One region of the Promicromonospora sp. NPDC050262 genome, then DNA from elsewhere that is predicted to be linked to it. Evidence: riboswitches for the same ligand, from Rfam matches in the RefSeq annotation. Region 1 holds a riboswitch; each other region holds the start of a gene.
What was found. A riboswitch is a leader RNA that binds a small molecule or an ion and turns the genes downstream of it on or off. The one in region 1 is predicted to bind thiamine pyrophosphate.

Region 2: another riboswitch for thiamine pyrophosphate. It lies ahead of AB0I29_RS16940 (thiamine-binding protein); the one in region 1 lies ahead of AB0I29_RS19095 (TenA family protein).
Region 3: another riboswitch for thiamine pyrophosphate. It lies ahead of AB0I29_RS11025 (thiamine ABC transporter substrate-binding protein); the one in region 1 lies ahead of AB0I29_RS19095 (TenA family protein).
Region 4: another riboswitch for thiamine pyrophosphate. It lies ahead of AB0I29_RS04685 (YkoF family thiamine/hydroxymethylpyrimidine-binding protein); the one in region 1 lies ahead of AB0I29_RS19095 (TenA family protein).

The regions. Positions count from the first base shown of each region.
Region 1 is NZ_JBFAKX010000013.1:36,060-40,723, forward strand. Features, by position in the region: gene AB0I29_RS19080 (family 43 glycosylhydrolase) at 1-200, shown strand, start outside; gene AB0I29_RS19085 (methyltransferase domain-containing protein) at 270-1,046, shown strand; gene AB0I29_RS19090 (SRPBCC family protein) at 1,030-1,461, opposite strand; gene AB0I29_RS19095 (TenA family protein) at 1,554-2,324, opposite strand; TPP riboswitch at 2,316-2,408, opposite strand; gene AB0I29_RS19100 (LLM class F420-dependent oxidoreductase) at 2,473-3,252, shown strand; gene AB0I29_RS19105 (glycoside hydrolase family 15 protein) at 3,198-4,664, opposite strand, start outside.
Region 2 is NZ_JBFAKX010000010.1:222,587-227,250, forward strand. Features, by position in the region: gene AB0I29_RS16930 (immune inhibitor A domain-containing protein) at 1-539, shown strand, start outside; gene AB0I29_RS16935 (Gfo/Idh/MocA family oxidoreductase) at 628-1,608, shown strand; TPP riboswitch at 1,743-1,845, shown strand; gene AB0I29_RS16940 (thiamine-binding protein) at 1,956-2,249, shown strand; gene AB0I29_RS16945 (ABC transporter permease) at 2,246-3,103, shown strand; gene AB0I29_RS16950 (ABC transporter substrate-binding protein) at 3,100-4,164, shown strand; gene AB0I29_RS16955 (ABC transporter ATP-binding protein) at 4,161-4,664, shown strand, end outside.
Region 3 is NZ_JBFAKX010000006.1:1,981-6,644, reverse strand. Features, by position in the region: gene AB0I29_RS11030 (iron ABC transporter permease) at 1-504, opposite strand, end outside; gene AB0I29_RS11025 (thiamine ABC transporter substrate-binding protein) at 561-1,634, opposite strand; TPP riboswitch at 1,630-1,735, opposite strand; gene AB0I29_RS11020 (DUF4235 domain-containing protein) at 1,773-2,054, shown strand; gene moaC (cyclic pyranopterin monophosphate synthase MoaC) at 2,075-2,545, shown strand; gene AB0I29_RS11010 (MoaD/ThiS family protein) at 2,542-2,781, shown strand; gene AB0I29_RS11005 (MogA/MoaB family molybdenum cofactor biosynthesis protein) at 2,830-3,345, opposite strand; gene AB0I29_RS11000 (sulfite exporter TauE/SafE family protein) at 3,342-4,256, opposite strand; gene AB0I29_RS10995 (Rrf2 family transcriptional regulator) at 4,461-4,664, opposite strand, start outside.
Region 4 is NZ_JBFAKX010000002.1:279,138-283,801, forward strand. Features, by position in the region: gene AB0I29_RS04675 (HAD-IA family hydrolase) at 1-133, opposite strand, end outside; gene AB0I29_RS04680 (glycoside hydrolase family 95 protein) at 195-2,552, opposite strand; TPP riboswitch at 2,698-2,806, shown strand; gene AB0I29_RS04685 (YkoF family thiamine/hydroxymethylpyrimidine-binding protein) at 2,865-3,527, shown strand; gene AB0I29_RS04690 (ECF transporter S component) at 3,520-4,146, shown strand; gene AB0I29_RS04695 (ABC transporter ATP-binding protein) at 4,136-4,664, shown strand, end outside.

The DNA of each region.
Region 1 (4,664 bases):
ACGCCAACGGCTCGGCCGTGACGGCGTCGCACACGGTCACGGTCAACGGGGTGTCCGCCGGGTCCATCAGCTACCCGATCACCGGCTGGGACAACTGGCAGCAGTCCAGCAAGGACATCACGCTGCAGGCCGGCTGGAACACCGTCCGGCTGGGCAAGGGGACGGCGTTCACGGAGCTGGACTACATCGAGGTCGCGTAGCGCGGACGCCGCGGCCCGGCCCGTCGTGATGTATCTTGACATCAAGATACTCGACGGCGAGGAGTTGTGATGGCCGACTGGAACCCCGGTGCCTACCTGCAGTACACGGACGAGCGGTCCCGCCCGTTCACGGAGCTGGTCGCCCGGGTGCCGGGCACGCCCGCCACGATCGTCGACCTCGGGTGCGGTCCGGGCCATCTCACCTCCGTGCTCCGCGCACGCTGGCCCGAGGCGCACGTCACCGGGGTGGACGCCTCCCCCGCCATGATCGACCGGGCCCGCGCCGCCGACCCGGGCACCGAGTACGTGCTGGCCGACCTCAGCACGGACGAGCACACCGCCGACCTCGTCATCAGCAACGCGGCGCTCCAGTGGGTCCCGGGGCACCGCGAGCTCCTCACCACGCTGGCCGACCGCGCCACGCAGACCTTCGCGTTCCAGGTGCCGGGCAACCACGACGCGCCCAGCCACCGGCTCCTGCGTGAGGTCGCCGCCCGCGCGCCGTACGCCGACGTCGTCGGGCCCGTCGAGCGACGGGCTACCGCCGACCCGGCCGAGTACCTGGAGCTCCTGGCCCGGCCGGGCTGGACCGTCGACGCGTGGGAGACCACCTACACGCACGTCCTGCACGGACCGGACCCGGTGCTGCGCTGGATCTCGGCGACCGGCGCGCAGCCCACGCTCCAGGCGCTGGAGGCGAAGGACCCGGCCCTGCGCGCCAGGTTCGAGGAGGAGTTCGGCGCGGCGCTCCGGGAGGCCTACCCCGAGCTCGAGCACGGCACGCCGCTGGCGTTCCGCCGGGTGTTCGCGGTGGCCACCCGGGACGGCGTCAGCCCCGCTGGGTGACCCGGGCCTCGAGCCCGGCCAGCTCGGTGTCGACGTACCGCCGCGTGCGGCCCCGCACCAGGTTGCCGAACAGCCAGGCCAGGGAGCCGGTCTGCGTGATCGCGAGCGTCACGCGGGAGCGGCCGTCGGGCAGGGGCTCGACCAGGTGCTCCGCCTGCGTGGTCAGGCCCGGCGCCTCGCTGATCCACGCGAAGTGGCGCGGCGGGTCCCACTCGTCCATCAGCCAGATCGCGAGCGGCAGCCTGGGCTGCTCGATCCGCACCTGCGTGCCGACGTCCGGCGGGTTGGGCCCGTCGATGATCTCGACCGACGTCATGGACGACGTCCAGTCGGGCATGTGCTCGACGTCGGACAAGACCGCCCAGACGGCCTCGGGCGAGGCGTCGATCTCGGCGGAGGTGCTGTAGCTCGGCATCGGTGCTCCTGTCCTGGAGGGGTGACGCCGGCGGCCGGCGTCACCCCCTAGTCTCGACCTCGGGACACGATCTCGCGCCCGACCGACACGCCTCAGGCGCGGACGGGCGGCGTCGGCCAGGTCGGGGCGGTCAGGCCCTGCTCGAAGAAGAGGTACTCGTGCACCGACGAGATCTCGAACGCCCGCAGCATGCGCTCGCGCTCGTCCGGGGAGACCCAGCGGGCCGCGTCGTCGGCCAGACGGCGGGCCTGCCGGGTCGACTCCTGGAAGGCCTCGTCGCCGTAGGTGCCGATCCAGGCCCCGTACCGGTGCCCCGCCAGGCCGCCGGGGCGGCGTCCGGCCAGGTCCACGAGCACGCTCCCGACATGCGCGTAGAGCCAGAAGCACGGCAGGAGCGCGGCGACCGTCTCGGCGTAGCTGCCCGACGCCGCGGCGTGCAGGTGGCCCGTGTACGCCGCGGTCACGGGGGACGGCACGATCGCGGCGACCTCGCTGGCCGCCAGCCCGGCGTGGGCGCCCAGCCAGTCGCGGTGCAGCGCCGTCTCGACCTCCAGGGCCGTCACGGACGACCGCGCGAGGAAGCCCTGCGCGGCCGGGTCGGGCGCCACCTGCGCGGCCCGCGCCAGGATGCGCGAGTACTCGCGCAGGTAGGCAGCGTCCTGGGCGAGGTAGAACGCGAAGGACTCGGCGGGCAGCGAGCCGTCCCCGAGCGCCCGGACGAACGGCATGTGCTCGACGGCGTCGCGCCAGCCCGCGATGCGTTCCCAGGCCTCCTCGGTGAAGGGGCGGACGGCGGCGGGGCGGGCCGGCTCGGCGACGCCGGCCGGGGTCTCGGTGGAAACGGGGACAACAGAAGTAGTCACGATGGACATCCCTTCGCCAGCATGATCTGGATCAGGTTCGACGGGTGTGGTCTCAGCCCTGGCAGGGCACCCCGTGTCACGTGCGGCAGAGGCTACCGGATCGGGCGGGCCGTAGGCTGCCGGATCGGACCGGTCGTAGGCTGCCGCCATGACAGACCGCCCGATCCGCATCGGTGTCCAGCTCCAGCCCCAGCACGCCGACTACTCCGCCCTGCGTGACGCGGTGCTCCGCGCCGAGGACGCCGGCGTCGACATCATCTTCAACTGGGACCACTTCTTCCCGCTGCGGGGCAACCCCGACGGCAAGCACTTCGAGTGCTGGACCATGCTCGGCGCGTGGGCGGAGCAGACCGAGCGCGTGGAGATCGGCGCGCTCGTGACCGGCATCGGCTACCGCAACCCCGACCTGCTGGCGGACATGGCGCGCACGGTCGACCACATCTCGGGCGGGCGGCTGATCCTGGGCCTGGGCGCCGGCTGGTTCGAGAAGGACTACGACCAGTTCGGCTACGAGTTCGGCACGGCGGGTTCGCGCATCGCGAGCCTGGCCGACGCGATGCCGCGTATCAAGGCCCGGCTGGCGGCCGGCAACCCGGCGCCCTCGCGCGAGATCCCGATCCTGATCGGCGGCGGCGGGGTGCGCAAGACGCTGCGGATCGTGGCCGAGCACGCCGACATCTGGCACGCGTTCGGCGATGTGCCGACCCTGACGAGCAAGTCCGCGATCCTCGACGAGCACGGTGCCGCCGTCGGGCGGGACACCGCCGCACTGGTCGAGCGCTCGGTGCAGGCGCAGGGCTCGCCCGCTCAGGAGGGCGAGGCCCTCGTGGCGGCCGGGGCCACGCTGTTCACCGTCGGGGTGACCGGCCCGGACTACGACCTGTCGACCGTCACGGACTGGGTCGCCTGGCGCGACTCGCGAGGCTGACCCAGCCGCAGCGCGCTGTTGACCAGACCCAGGTGGCTGAACGCCTGGGGTGTGTTGCCGAGGTGCCGGCCGGTGGCCGGGTCGTACTCCTCGCTGAGCAGGCCCAGGTCGTTGCGCACGGCGAGCAGCCGTTCGAACAGGGCGACCGACTCGTCGACCCGGCCGATGCCGTGCAGCGCGTCGACCAGCCAGAAGTTGCACACCAGGAACGTCGCCTCGGCGCCGGGCAGGCCGTCCACCTGGTCGTCGGCCTCGTTGTGGTAGCGCCGCAGCAGCCCGTCCTGGCCGAGCTCGCGCTGCACGGCGTCCACGGTGCCGACGACGCGGGGGTCGTCCCAGGGCAGGAAGCCGACCTGGCCGATCAGCAGCAGCGCGGCGTCGAGCCCGTCCGAGCCGTAGAACTGCGTGAACGTGTTCCGCTCGGCGTCGAACCCGTGGGTGCACACGTCGTCGTGGATCCGGTCGCGCACGGCGCGCCAGCGCTCGACGGGTTCGTCGACCAGGCCGTACTTCTCGACGGCGCGGACGGCCCGGTCGAAGCCCGCCCAGGCCATGACGCGCGAGTGCACGAACGCGCGGCGCGGACCGCGCACCTCCCAGAGCCCGTTGTCGAGGTCGTCCCAGTGCTCCTCGAGGTGCTCCAGCAGGGCCCGCTGCAGCCGCCACACGTCCTGGTCCTGCTCCAGCCCCGCCTCGCGCGCGTGGTGCAGGGCGTCCAGCGTCTCGCCCCACACGTCGATCTGGAGCTGACCGGCCGCGTCGTTGCCGATCCGCACCGGCGCGGACCCCTCGAAGCCGGGCAGCCAGTCGAGCGTGTACTCCGGCAGCCGGCGCCGCCCGTCGAGCCCGTACATGATCTGCAGGTCCGCCGGGTCGCCGGCCACGGCCCGCAGGAGCCACGCCCGCCACTCGCGCGCCTCGTCGATGAAGCCCGTGCCGATCAGGGCCTGCAGCGTGAGACCGGCGTCGCGCAGCCAGCAGTACCGGTAGTCCCAGTTGCGGGTGCCGCCGAGCTGCTCGGGCAGCGACGTCGTGGCCGCCGCCGCGATCGCACCCGTCGGGGCGTAGGTGAGGGCCTTCAGCGTGATCAGCGAGCGGTGCACGGCGTCGGGCCACTGCCCCGTGTAGCTGCAGCCCTCGAGCCAGGAGTGCCAGAACTCCTCGGTGTCGCGCAAGGCCGCGTACGGCTCCACCGGGTCCCGGGTCTCCAGGTGGGACGCGTGATAGTTCAGGACGAACGGCACCCGGTCACCCGGCCCCACGGTGAACTCCGCACGCAGCACCGACCCGTCGCTCACACCCTCACGCGCCATCGGGACCACCGAGTCGATGCGCACGGAGTCCGGGCCCGCCACGGCGCGCAGCGCGTCCCCGTCCTGCGTGATCCAGGGCACGATGTTCCCGTAGTCGAA
Region 2 (4,664 bases), on a different contig from region 1:
CGTACGAGGTCACCTACCAGCACTACTACGTGGCCGAGAACCGCGTGTACGGCGGGTACGACGCCACGCTGAAGACGGGCCCGTACAACTTCGGCTGGAACTTCACCAACAGCAACAAGGTGGAGCACTACCCGTACCAGGACGGCCTGCTGGTCTGGTACGTGAACAGCCTGTACGGCGACAACAACGTGTCGCAGCACCCGGGTGGCGGCCAGGCCCTGCCGGTCGACGCCCGTGCCAAGGCGCTGAAGTGGTCGGACGGCACGATCGCCCGCAACCGCATCCAGTCCTTCGACGCCACGTTCGGCCTGCAGAAGACGGACGCGCTGTCGCTGCACCGTGAGGTGTCGGCCACGTCGCTGACCACGCTGCGGCTGGGCAAGCAGAAGGCCGTGTCCAAGTTCGACGACACCAACCCGCTCGCCTACTACGACCCGGCCAACCCCGGCCAGTCGGTCAAGGTCGGCGGCACCGGCACCACCATCAAGGTGCTCACGGAGGACAGCAGGAACGGTCACATGACCATCCAGGTCAACTGACCCCCGCCCGCCACTGACGTGTCAGACGCTCAGGTCCCTCGGGGGACCTGAGCGTCTGACACGTTCTGCGGGCACTACGCTCGAACGCATGACACACCTGCGATGGGGCATCCTGGCGGCCGGCGGGATCGCCGCGAGCTTCACATCAGACCTGAACGACAACGGCTTCACCGTGCAGGCGGTGGGGTCACGATCCCTGGAGAAGGCCCGCGAGTTCGCCGACCGGTTCGGCATCCCGACGGCGCACGGCTCCTACGAGAACCTCGTGAACGACCCCGAGGTCGACATCGTCTACGTGGCCACGCCGCACCCCATGCACGCGGAGGCCGCCAAGCTCGTGCTGGAGGCCGGCAAGCACGTGCTGGTCGAGAAGCCGTTCACGCTCAACGCCGCCGAGGCGCGCGAGGTCGTGGACCTGGCGGAGTCGAAGGGGCTCGTGGTCCTGGAGGCCATGTGGACCCGGTTCCTGCCGCACATGGCGCGCGTGCGCGAGATCATCGCGTCGGGCGCGCTCGGCGAGGTGCGCACCCTGCTGGTGGACCACACCCAGGACCTGCCCGACGACCCGGCCCACCGCATCAACGACCTCGCCCTGGGCGGCGGCTCCCTGCTGGACCTGGGCATCTACCCGGTCTCGTTCGCCTGGGACCTGTTCGGCGAGCCGCTCACGGTGCAGTCGCACGCGACGTTCAAGGAGACGGGTGCGGACGCCACCGTTGCCACGATCTTCGGGTACGACGGCGCCCGGGTCGCCACGACCGTCTCGGCGTCGGACACCCGCGGGCCCAACCGGGCCTCGATCCTGGGTACCGAGGGCCGCATCGAGATCGACGCGACCTGGTACAACCCGTCGACCGTGCACGTCTACGACGCCTCGGGCACCGAGACCGAGACCTTCCGCGCCGAGGTGACGGGCCGCGGCATGCACTTCCAGGCCGCCGAGGCCGAGCGTCTGGTGGCGGCCGGCGAGCTGGACAGCCCGCTGCTCCCGCGCGAGGAGACGGTGGCGATCATGGCCACCCTGGACACGATCCGCGAGCAGATCGGCCTCAAGTACCCGGGGGAGTGACCTGACCCTCCCTCCCGGTCACCTTCGAGGCCCGAGTTTCTTCGCTTTCAGCAGCCTGAAAGCGAAGAAACTCGGGCCTCGAAGGTGAGCAGGCTTCCGCACCTCCCGCGACCAGCGGTACCGTGGCCCCGCCAACGCGGGGAGCTCGGGGTAGCCGGGCTGAGAGGAAGGCCTGGGCAGCACGCCCGACGCCGTCGACCCGATCACTTGAACTGGGTAATGCCAGCGGAAGGACGTGCCTGACGGCACGGGCGTTCGGTCGAGGCCGTCCCCTGCGCGGGGGCGTGGTCGCGCGCCCCCTGTCGGGAACCGGCGACCTCCGGCATGCCCGTGCACGGAGGTCGCACATGCTCGCCGAGATCCAGGTCTCTCCCCGCCCCAGCGGCACGCCCGACGCGAAGTACGCGCACGTGGACGCCGCCATCGCCGTCATCGAGGCGTCCGGGCTCACCTACGAGGTGGGCGCCATGGGCACGTTCGTCCAGGGCAGCCCCGACGAGGTGTGGGCGCTGCTGCGCGCCGTCCACGAGGCGACGCTCGCCGCCGGTGCGGACGGCGTCCAGTCCAACATCAAGGTCGGCCAGGGCGCCGACGACGCCGGCCCCACCATCGCGGACCTCGTCACCAAGTTCCGGGCGTGAGCACCCGCGCCGTCGCGCGGCGGCGGTCCGGGCCGGACCCGGTGGTGGGGCAGCGTCCGGCATGGCGGCGCCCGGCAGGACGCGAGCCGCACCCGGTCGGACGGCGGGCCGGGCGCGTCCTCGCTCCGCTGCTGACCGTCGCGGCGCTGCTCACGGTGTGGGAGGCCTGGGTGCGGCTCGCGGGCGTGCCCGAGTTCGTGCTGCCCGCGCCGTCCCAGGTGGCGCGCACCGCCGTCGAGGTGGCGCCGTTGCTCGGCCCGCACGTCGCGACCACGCTCACCGAGGCCGCCGCCGGGCTCGCGCTCGGCGCGGTCGCCGGCCTGCTGCTCGGCATCGTGGTCACGGCCTCCCGCGTGACCGGCGACGCGGTGTACCCGCTCGTCGTGCTCACGCAGACGGTGCCGGTCGTCGTGCTCGCGCCGCTGATGATCCTCTGGGCGGGCTTTGGCCTGCTGCCCAAGGTGATCCTGGTGTCGCTCACCGTCTTCTTCCCCGTCCTGGTCTCGGCGGTGGGGGCGATGCGAGCCGTCGACGCCGAGCACTCCGACATGGTCGCCGGCCTGGGCGGTACCCGCCTGGACCAGTTCCTGCTGGTCCGCCTGCCGGCGTCGGTCCCCGGTGCGCTCGCGGGCCTGCGGGTCGCCGCGACCTACGCGGTGGGCGCGGCCGTGGTCGCCGAGTACCTCGCCGGGCAGTCCGGCCTCGGCGTGTTCGTGCAGCGGTCCCGCAAGGCGTACGCCGTGGACCAGATCTTCGTGGGCGTCGTCCTGATCGCTCTCCTGTCCGGCCTGTTCTTCGCCCTCGTCGCCGCGCTCACGCGCGTCGCGACGCCGTGGCAGAGAGGAAAATCATGAACCTGTCCCGTACCCCCGCCCTGGCCCTCGCCGCGATCGCGCCGCTGGCGCTCGCGGGCTGCGGCGCCGCCGCGGGCACCGCCGACGCGGCGTCCGACGGCGGCCTGCGCGAGGTCACCGTCGTGCTCGACTGGACGCCCAACACCAACCACTCCGGCCTGTACCTGGCCCGGGCCGAGGGCTGGTTCGAGGAGGAGGGGCTCGACGTCGAGATCGTCGAGCCCGGCGAGACGTCGGGTCTGCAGCTCGTCGCGGCGGGCCAGGCCGACTTCGCCTACTCCGTGGCGGAGGGTCTGGTCCCCGCGCGGGCGGCGGGTGCCGACGTCGTCTCCGTCGCGACCGTGATCGAGCACAACACGTCGTCGCTGATCAGCCTCGCGGACGACGGGATCACGCGGCCCAAGGACCTGGAGGGCAAGCGGTACGGGTCCTACGAGTCCGACCTCGAGAAGGCCCTGATCAGCAAGCTCGTGGAGTGCGACGGCGGCGATCCCGCGCAGGTCGAGTTCACGCCGCTCGTCAGCGACGACTTCCGCATCGGCCTCACCGAGGACCAGTTCGACACCGCCTGGGTGTTCGACGCCTGGGACACGATCCGGCTGGGCGAGGTGGACGGGCTCGACGTCGACACCATCGCGTTCCGGGACCACCTCGACTGCATCCCCGACTGGTACACGCCGCTCGTGGCGACGTCCCGGTCACTGCTCGACGAGGAGCCGGACGTCGCCCGCGGGTTCCTGGCCGCGCTCTCGCGCGGGTACGAGGAGGCCGCTGCCGACCCCGACCGGGCGGCGCAGGTGCTGCTGGAGGCTGCGCCGGAGCTCGACCCGGAGCTGGTCGGGGCGAGCGCGCGGTGGCTCGCCCCGCAGTACGCGTCCGGCGAGTGGGGCGTGCAGCGCGCCGACGTGTGGGACGGGTTCGTCGGGTTCCTCGAGGAGGAGGGGCTGACCGAACCCGGGTTCGACACGGACGCCGCCTGGACCGACGACTACCTGCCGGGCGCGGCCGGCTCCGCGGGCGACACCGACGCGGACGACGCCGACGCCGACGGCCAGCCGTGAGCGTGCTCTCGGCGTCCGGGCTGAGCGTCCGGTTCGGCGACGTCCTGGCCCTGGGCGGCGTGGATCTCGCGGTGGCCGACGGCGAGTTCGTCGCCGTCGTCGGGCCCTCGGGGTGCGGCAAGTCGACGCTGCTGCGCGCGCTCGGCGGCATGCTGCCGCCGGGCGCGACGGTCTCGGGGGAGCTCACGCTCCCCACATTGCCGGACGGCGGAGCCGCGACGGCCTGGATGCCGCAGCGGGACGGGCTGCTGCCGTGGCGCCGGGCGTGGTCCAACGCGCTGCTCGGCGCCCGGATCGCGCGGGTGCCGCGGGCCGATGCCGAGGCGCGCGCCGCCGAGCTGTTCGAGACGTTCGGCCTGGCGGGCTTCGAGCGGGCCTGGCCCCACGAGCTGTCGGGCGGGATGCGGCAGCGGCTCGCGCTGCTCCGCACCTGCCTGGCCGGACGGCCCGTGCTGCTGCTCGACGAGCCGTTCGGCGCCCTGGACCCGATCACGCGGCGG
Region 3 (4,664 bases), on a different contig from region 1:
ATCGAGGCGCTCCCAGAGCCCGCCCACGGTGCGCACCACCACGGACACGTTGAAGAAGACGAGCGCGACGACGATCCCGGCGAGCGACTCCTCCAGCCCGAGGAACCCGAGCGCGCCGCTCGGCGCGAACAGTGCGCGGAACGCCACGCCGACCACCACGGCGGGCAGCACGAACGGCACGGTCACCAGCCCGCGCGCCAGGCTGCGCCCGGCGAACGACCGTCGGTACAGGAGGTAGGCGAGCGGCAGGCCGAGCAGCACCGAGAACGCCGTGCCGAGCACGGCCTGGGTGAGCGTGAGCCCCACGAGCCGCCACGTGCGCGGGCGGGTGAGCACCTCGACGAACCCGGTGAGGTCGAGCGCGCCGTCGGGCACGAACCCGCGGACCACGAGCGCCGCCACCGGCCACGCGAAGAAGACCGCGAGGAAGCCGAGGGGGACGGCGACCGCTGCCCCCCAGAGCAGGGGCGCGGGCCGGAGGCCGTGCCCCCTGCTCCCGGTCAGGCTCGGGCTCCGGCTCCACCCGTGGTGGGCTGAGCCTGCGGCTCCGCGCCTCCGGCTCAGCCCACGACTGTCTCGGTCCACCGTTCGATCCACTCGTCGCGGTGCTCGCTCACGTCGGCCGGGTCCACCTCGAACGGGGCGTCGGCCTGGGGCGCGAACTTCTGCCAGTCGGCGGGCAGCTCCACGGCGGCGTCAGCCGGGTACATGTACATCGACTCCGGCAGGGCGGCCTGGACGTCGTGCGTGAGCAGGAAGTCCACCACCGCCCGGGCGCCCTCCGGGTTGTCCGACCCCGCGAGCACGCCCGCGTACTCGACCTGCCGAAAGCACGTCTCCAGCAGCGCACTGGTGGTCGACTCCGAGCCGTCCTCGCTCACCGTGAACGCCGGCGACGTCGCGTAGGACAGCGCGAGCGGCCGCTCGCCGCCCTCGCCCGCCCCGGAGAAGTCGACGTAGTAGGCGTCCTCCCACGAGTCGGCGACCTTGACGCCGTTGTCCACCAGCGAGGCCCAGTAGTCCTCGAACCCGTCCTCGCCGAACGCCCCGATCGTCGCCAGCAGGAACGCGAGGCCCGGGGACGACGTCGCCGGGTTGGTCACCACGAGCAGGTCCTTGTACTGCGGGTCGGCCAGGTCCTCCAGCGTCGTCGGCACGTCGAGGCCCGACTCCTCGAACCAGGCCTCGTCGGCGTTCACGCAGACGTCGCCCTGGTCGACGGGCGTGAGCGCCCCGCCGAGCTGCTCGGCCCCCTCCGGGAGGTCGGCGGGCGTGTACTCCTCGACCACGCCCGCCTCCAGCGCGCGGGAGGCGAACGTGTTGTCGATGCCGAACACGGCGTCCCCGAGCGGGGCGTCCTTGGTCAGCACGAGCTGGTTCACCAGTGTGCCGGCGTCGCCCGCGGCGCTGACCTCGACCGTCGTGCCGGACTCCTGCTCGAACTGGTCGATCAGCTTCTCGTCGAGCGCCCAGGAGTCGTGGGTCACCAGCGTCACGGTCCCCGGGTCGCCCGCGCCGGACGCGTCGTCGCCGGAGCCGGAGCCGCCGGAGCAGCCGGCGAGCAGCAGTGCCGCCGACAGCGCGACCGCGACGGTAGGGATGGTGCCCCCGTGGGCACCGGAAAGACGCGACATCGTTCCTCCGACTTCCTCCGCCGGTGTTACCCGGATCAGGTTCAAGGGTCTGCGGCTCTCCGCACTCTCAGCGCCATCGGGGCGCTCCCCTGTCGTTTCCATGCAGCCTAGTCGGCCCGCGAGGGCTACGGTGTGGAGGTGGCCAAGATTGAGACGGAACAGACACTCGCCGAGAAGGTCGGCACTCTCGCCCTGACGCTCGCGGCCGGCTGGGTCGCGCAGAAGGCCGTCAGCATGATCTGGAAGGGCGTGACGGGCAACGACGCGCCGAACAAGCCGGACGACCCCGAGCTCGACATGGTGCAGGCGACCGTGTTCGCGGCCGTCGCCGCCGGGACCGCGGTGTTCGCCAAGCGGCTCGCCGCGAAGGGCGCGCACCGCGCCGCGGTGCGGATCGCCGCACGGCGCAGCGCCGTGTGAGGGCATGACACCCTGGTGCCGTGAGCTTCACGCACCTCGATGACCGCGGCCAGGCCCGCATGGTCGACGTCACCGCCAAGCAGCCGACCGTCCGCTCGGCGACGGCCTCGGGCCTCGTCCGCTGCGCCCCCGCCGTCGTCCAGGCCCTGCGCGACGGCGCCGTGCCCAAGGGCGACGTGCTGGCCGTGGCCCGCGTCGCGGGCATCGCCGCGGCCAAGAAGACGCCGGACCTGCTGCCGCTGGCCCACGTGATCGGCGTGCACGGCGCGGCGGTGGACCTGGAGGTGACCGACGACGGCGTCGTCGTCACCGCGACCGTCCGCACGGCCGACCGCACCGGCGTCGAGATGGAGGCGCTCACCGCCGTCGCGGTCGCCGGCCTGGCCGTGATCGACATGGTGAAGGGCCTGGACAAGTCGGTCTCGCTCGCGGACGTGCGGCTGGAGCGCAAGACGGGCGGCAAGTCGGGCGACTGGGTGCGTGCCGAGTGATCACGGTCCGCTACTTCGCCGGCGCCCGGGAGGCCGCGGGGCGCACCACCGAACAGCTCGACGGCCCGACGTCGGTCGCCGCCCTCCGCGGTGCCCTCGCCGCCGCCCACCCGGCCCTCGGTGACGTGCTGCCGAAGTGTGCGCTGCTGGTCGCGGGCGCCCGCGCCACGGCGGACGAGGCGACCGTCCCGGACGGCGTCACGGTCGACGTGCTCCCGCCCTTCGCGGGCGGCTGACGCCCGGCCGGCGGGCCGCTGGCGCCTGACGGCACGAACCCGGCGGTGCTACCCCGGCACGGGAGCCGGGTGGTCGCCGCCGTCGAGCTGGGAGCGGACGTGCGGCCAGAGGCCGAGCACCACGTCGAGGCCGTCCCGCACGCCCCCGGACGACCCGGGCAGGTTCACCACGAGCGCCCGCGTCCCGGTCGCGGACCGGGCCACGCCCACCAGCCCTCGCGAGAGCGCCGCGGTGGGGATGCCCGCGCCGGTGCCCCGCTGCCGCACGGCCTCGGCGACGCCCGGTACCTCGTAGTCCAGCACCTCGCGCGTGCCCTCGGGCGTGAGGTCGCGAGGCGTGATCCCCGTGCCCCCGGTGGTCACCACCAGACGAGCGCCGGCGTCGAGCGCGGTCCGCAGCACGTCACGGACCGGCTCGACGCCGTCGGGTACCAGATGGGTGACCAGGTCGGTGAACCCCGCCTCACGCAGGATCCGCGCCGCCGCGGGACCGGAACGGTCCTCGGCCTCGCCGCGGGCACAGCGGTCGGAGACGGTGATCACCGCTACCTGGTCGGACGTCATGCCGACACGCTATCGGCCTCCGGCTTCTCGCTCACGGCGGCCTCCTCGGCCAGGGCCTTGCGGTGCGCCCGCACGGACCAGACGACGGCGGCGGCCCAGCCCAGCCAGATCACCACGTAGATCGGGATCTTGACCGGGTCGGAGGCGGCGATCCAGTCGCTGTTGAGCAGCGTGCGCGAGTTGGTGAGCACGATGACGCCGCCCACGAGCGAGCCCAGGATGCGCGGCGGCACCAGGCGGACCAGCCAGGCCGCGATCGGCGCCGCGATCAGGCCACCGATGAGCAGGGCGAGCACCCAGGTGAAGTCGATGCCCTCGCCGCTGAGGCCGACGAAGAAGCCGACGCTGGCGGCGACCGCCACCAGGAACTCGCTGGTGTCGATCGAGCCGATCACCTTGCGCGGCTCCAGGCGGCCGCTCGCGAGGATCGCGGGCGTGCCGACGGGGCCCCAGCCGCCGCCACCGGTGGCGTCGAAGAAGCCGGCCACCAGGCCGAGCGGAGCAAGGAACCGCTTGCGCAGCGGCTTGTCCGAACGGGTCGGCAGGCCCTGCACCGTGAAGCGCAGCAGCACGTAGAGGCCCAGCAGGAGCAGGATCACCGACATGACCGGTCCGGCGACCTCCGTCGACAGCGACGAGAGGAACGTGGCGCCGGCGAACGCGCCGATCGCGCCGGGGATGCCGATCTTGGCGACGACCTTCCAGTCCACGTTGCCGAAGCGCCAGTGGGAGGCGCCGGACGCAAGGGTCGTACCGATCTCCGCGAGGTGCACGGTCGCCGACGCGGCGGCGGGGTTGGTGCCGATAGCCAGCAGAAGCGTCGTGGAGGTGACGCCGTAGGCCATGCCCAGACTGCCGTCCACCAGCTGCGCGCCGAGGCCGACGAGCGCCAGCAGGATCAGGGTTCTCATGGTCGTGACCTTCCAGGTCCGGGGGGATACGACACAGGGCCATGGCAAAGTGAGGCCCGCGTCAAGGTAACCACCTAACCCGGTCGGAAACAACAAGCATCTCAGAGATCGGATAACGGCGCACGGGAAGGTCGGGTGAAAGTCCCGCGGTCCGTCGGAGTTCAGCCAGACCGGGTGCGGCCGAGCGTCAACGTCCGGTCAGGTTCAGGAGTTCGACCAGGCCGAGTCGCCCTCGGTCAGCGCGCGGACCTCGTCCGGCAGCGCGCCGCTCACGAGGTCCGCGAGGGACACGGCCTCCAGCACCGCGCGCACGTTGGCCCGCAGCGCCACCCACACGTGCAGGAGCGGCGCGGCCGCCCCCTGGAACTCCAGGTCGGACGGCCGGTTGCCGCGGACGAAGACCAGCGG
Region 4 (4,664 bases), on a different contig from region 1:
CCAGCACCGCACGAGGGTCGAGCCGGTGACGAACCGCCCACGTGCGCCAGGCCGCCTCGCCCGCGGCCTTGGAGTCCACCAGCACGCCGTCGTTGTCGAACAGGACGGCTGCGGCATGCAGGACGGGGCGCATCGGACAGCTCCTCGGGGACGGCGGAACAGCGGTGGATCGTCCCGAGCCTACGGGCCCGCCGTCAGGGCCGGACCGTGATCGACTGTCCGTGGCGCAGCCTGACGTGCCGCCGCCAGGTCCCGGCGCGCACCTCCGTCTCGGTCCCGCCGACGCTGCGGATCGTCGCCTGCGTGACCTGTCCCCGACGCCAGACGACGTCGACCTCGAACCCGCCGCGGGCGCCGACGCCGGTGACGCTGCCGCGGTCCGCCCAGGCCGCGGGCAGCGCGGGCAGCAGCTCGATGACGCCGGGGCGGGAGTAGAGGACCATCTCCAGGGCGGCGGCCGCGCCCCCGAGGTTGGCGTCGATCTGGAAGATCGTGTAGCTGCCCTGGCTGTACATGTCGAAGAAGTTCGGGGCCGTGCCGTTGCCGTTGTCCACCGACGGGCGCAGCACCGTCAGGTAGAGTTGGTACGCCTTGTCGGCGTCCTTGAGCCGGGACCAGCACAGCGACCGCCAGGCGCACGCCCAGCCGTAGTTGTCCGTGCCCCGGGCCGTGAGCAGGTTCCGGACGCCGTCGATCAGCTCGGCCGGGCTCGTGTCCGTGGCGATCCGGTCGCCCGGGTAGAAACCGACCAGCGGCGAGAGGTGCCGGTGGGTGACCTCGCCCAGGTTCGCGGGGCTCATCCACTCCTGGAGCCAGCCTGTCTCCGGGCTGACCTCGGGCAGGTGGAGCCGGGCCTGGAGGTCCGCGAGCTCGGCGGCGAGGGCGGCGTCCCGCCCCAGGCGGCGCGCTGCGACCTGCACCTGCTGGAACAGGTCCCAGGCCAGCTCCTGGCCGTAGGTGGTGCCGCGAGCGTCGGGGCCGTGCTCGGGCGACCAGGCCGTGTCGTCGACGAGCACCTCGCGCGGGGCGCCGCTCGGGTCCGTCACGGTGACGGTGACCAGCCGTGCCCGCCAGAACTCGGCCGCACCCCGCAGCACCGGGTAGATCTTCTCGAGGTAGGCCTGGTCCTGGCTGTACTCGTAGTGGCGCCACAGCGTGCTGCACAGCCAGGCGTTGCCGGCCGGGTGCCACGCCCAGCCGCTGCCGCCGTAGATGTTCGTGGAGAAGGCGATGGCCCAGCCCGCGATCTCGCCGCTGGAGTTCCGGAACCGGTTGCGCGGGTCGTTGTAGAGCCGGCCGGTCACGTCGGTCCAGACCGGGAGCTGTGCGACGCAGTAGTCGGCGAGAGGGACCGCGCACTCGCCGAGCCCGGCGGGATCGGCGAGCCAGTAGTTCATCTGGATGTTGATGTCGGTGTGGTAGTCCGCGTACCAGTCCGGTGTGTTGTTGTGGACCCACACGCCCTGCAGGTTCATGGGCAGCCGGTCGCGCGAGCCGGTGATGGTCAGGTAGCGCCCGTACTGCACGTACGCGGCCTCGAGCTCCGGGTCGGGTACGTCGGGGTCGGCGTGCCGGGCGGTCAGCCGGGACCACGAGTCCAGCTCCCGCTGGGCCGTGGTGGAGTCGCCCAGGTCGATCGACATGCGCCCGTACAGACGCCGGTAGTCGGCGACGTGCGTGGCCCGCAGCCGGTGCCCGGCCACGCGGGCGCCGGCGGTGACCTTCTCGACGGCCAGCGCGAGCGGGTCGGCCGACGGGTCGCGGAAGTCGCGGGCGGCGTCCGGCACGTAGTCGGTGCCCGCGCACACCACGATCAGCAGGTCCGTGCAGTCCTCGAACGACAGCACGCCGCCGTCGGCAGCCACCCGTCCGGTGGTGCTCACGGCAGTCACCGCCGCCGCGTGGCGCAGCCCGTTGCCGAGCGCCCCCGCGAAGGACAGGTGCCGCCCGTCGGCGGACGTCGTCTCCCCGTGGGTACCGTCCAGCGCGATGGTGCCGGTCAGGGGTCCGCCGGTCAGCCGGATCACCACGACGTCGTCGGGATGGCTGGCGTAGGCCTCACGACGGAAGCGCCGGCCGCCGTGGCGATAGGTGGCGGACACGACCCCGTTGGCGAGGTCGAGCTCGCGCCGGTAGTCGCCGACCGCGTTACCGCTGTGCGCGGGGACCGCGACGCGCACCTTCGCGAGGAGCCCGAAGCTGCCGAAGTCGTCACGACCGTACGGCAGCTGCCCGTCGTCCAGCAGGACGTCGTTGCGTCCGCCGGTCCAGAACGAGCCGTCGGTCAGGTAGAGCGCGTCGTCGCCGGGGCCGCCGGTGACCAGGCCCCCGAGCCGGCCGTTGCCGATCGGCAGGCCCTCCTCGATGATCCGGTCCTCGGCGGCCGGCTCCGGGTACCACAGCGTCGTGGCCGCCGACGGAGGCACTGCCGGGTCGGACTCCGGGCGCACGGGCGTGGCGTGCGCGGCGAAGGGGACCCCGCCGAGCGCGAGGCCCGCGCCGGCGGCGCCCGTCAGGCGCAGGAAGTCACGGCGACTTGATTCGAAGGTCATGGCGGGTGCTCCGTTCGTCATCGAGCGAGCTCAACCAGGCGTCCGGGAACCTAGCACGAACAGGGGTGATAAACGGGCAAAACAGCCGAAGCGTCCAGGTGCTCAGCCGGAATGTCCAGGTGGTGTGACGGGTGCTGTTACGGTGAGCGCCGAGCACGGGAGTCCGGTATGCCGGGCTGAGAGGGAGTAATCGAACTCCGACCGTTGAACCTGATCCGGATCATGCCGGCGCAGGAAGCGACCTCAGGACGTGGCCGTACCGGTCCCGTCCTCCTGTGCCCGACGGACATCCGACGGACAGGGGAGGACCTCATGGCGGACCACGCCACCGTGACCGACGAGACCGCAGAGCTGCGCGGCGACCCGATGCGCTTCGGCGTCGGCGCGCGGATCACCGCCGCGGTGATGTCGGACGACTACGTCGACGTGATCCTGGGCGCGCTGCGGCAGGCCGACACCACAGGGCTGGTCGTCGAGACCGGCGACGTGAGCACCTACGTGGGCGGCGCCGAGGCCGACCTGCTGCGGTACGTGACCGACCTGACGGCCGGGATCGCGGCGTCGGGCAGGCACGCGACGATCACCGTGCACCTGTCCCGGGGCTGCCCGGGCGAGGTGGTGTGCGAGCTGCCCGGCGGTGCCGGCCCGCGGGTCACCGAGGTGCCCCAGGGGCGCGACACCGGCCGGTTCGTCTCGGCCGAGTGGGCGCTGTACCCGCTGGCCGACGACGTCCGCGCGGACGTGACGCCGGACCACATGCGCGACATCTACGCCGCGATCGAGCTGGCCAAGGACAACGGGACGTTCCGCGGCTCGCAGCACTTCGTCACCCGCCTGGAGGGCGACGCCGGACGGGTGCTCGCCAGTGCCTTCGCCGGCTGGGTCCTCGCGGGACGCACGGTGCAGCACGTCACCAGCCACCTCACCCTCTCGGTGAACAGCCCGAGCCACACCGCGGCCGGCACCGATGAGTGAGCCGACGACGCGCCGCCGGGCGCGGCTGCCGCTGCGTGACATCGTGCTCATGGTGATGCTCGGCGTGGTGTTCGGATTCCTGTACTGGGCGCTCGTGCAGGCGTGGAACGGGCTCGCCGTGGCGATGGGACCGGCCGGCGACCTGGCCCAGCACGTGCTGCTGGGCGGCTGGCTCCTGGTGGCGCCGATCGCGGTCGCGATCATCCGCAAGCCGTTCGTGGGCATCATCGCCGAGGTGATCGCGTCCGTCGTCGAGGTGGTGTTCCTGGGTTCCCCGGTCGGGCCGCTCCTGCTGGTGGCCGCGGCGATCCAGGGCGCCGGCAGCGAGCTCCCGTTCGCGCTGACCCGCTACCGCCGGTTCGGATGGGGGGTGTACGCGGCGTCGGGCCTGCTGGGCGCGGGCCTGGTCTTCGTGTGGTCCGCGTTCCGGTTCGGCTGGTACGGACAGGACATCCTGGCGCTGCGCCTGGGGATGCAGCTCGTCTCCGGTCTCGTGCTGGGCGGCCTGCTCGCCAAGGTGATCGTCGACCGCCTGTACGGCACCGGCGTGCTCGACGAGTTCGCCATCGGCCGGGCGGACGCCGCGCTCCGCGGGCCCGTGGTGCGCCGTGAGCGCTGACGCCGTCGTCGTCGAGGCCACCGGCCTGGAGGCGGTGTATGGCACCGGCGACGGGGTGGGACCGGTCGACCTGCGCATCGACGCAGGGCAGAGCGTGCTCGTGCTCGGCCCGTCGGGGTCCGGCAAGTCGACGCTGCTCCGGCTGCTGCACGGCGCGGTCCCGCACGCCGTCCACGCGCAGGTGGACGGCGCGGTGAGCGTCGCCGGCAGGTCCGTGGCCGGTACCGGGATCGCGGCGCTCGCCGACGTCGTGGGCGTCGTGGCCCAGGACCCGGAGTCCGGCGTCTGCCTCCCCGACGTGCTCGACGAGGTCGCGTTCCCGCTGGAGAACCTCGCCGTCGACCCTGCCGCGATCGGCCCGCTCGTGCGCACGGCGCTCGAACGGGCCGGGGCGGCGGCCCTGGCCGGGCGGGCCACGGCGGAGCTGTCGGGCGGGGAGCTGCAGCGCGTGGCGCTCGCCGCGGCGATCGCGCCCTCGCCGACCCTGCTGCTGCTCGACGAGCCGACCTCCATGCTCG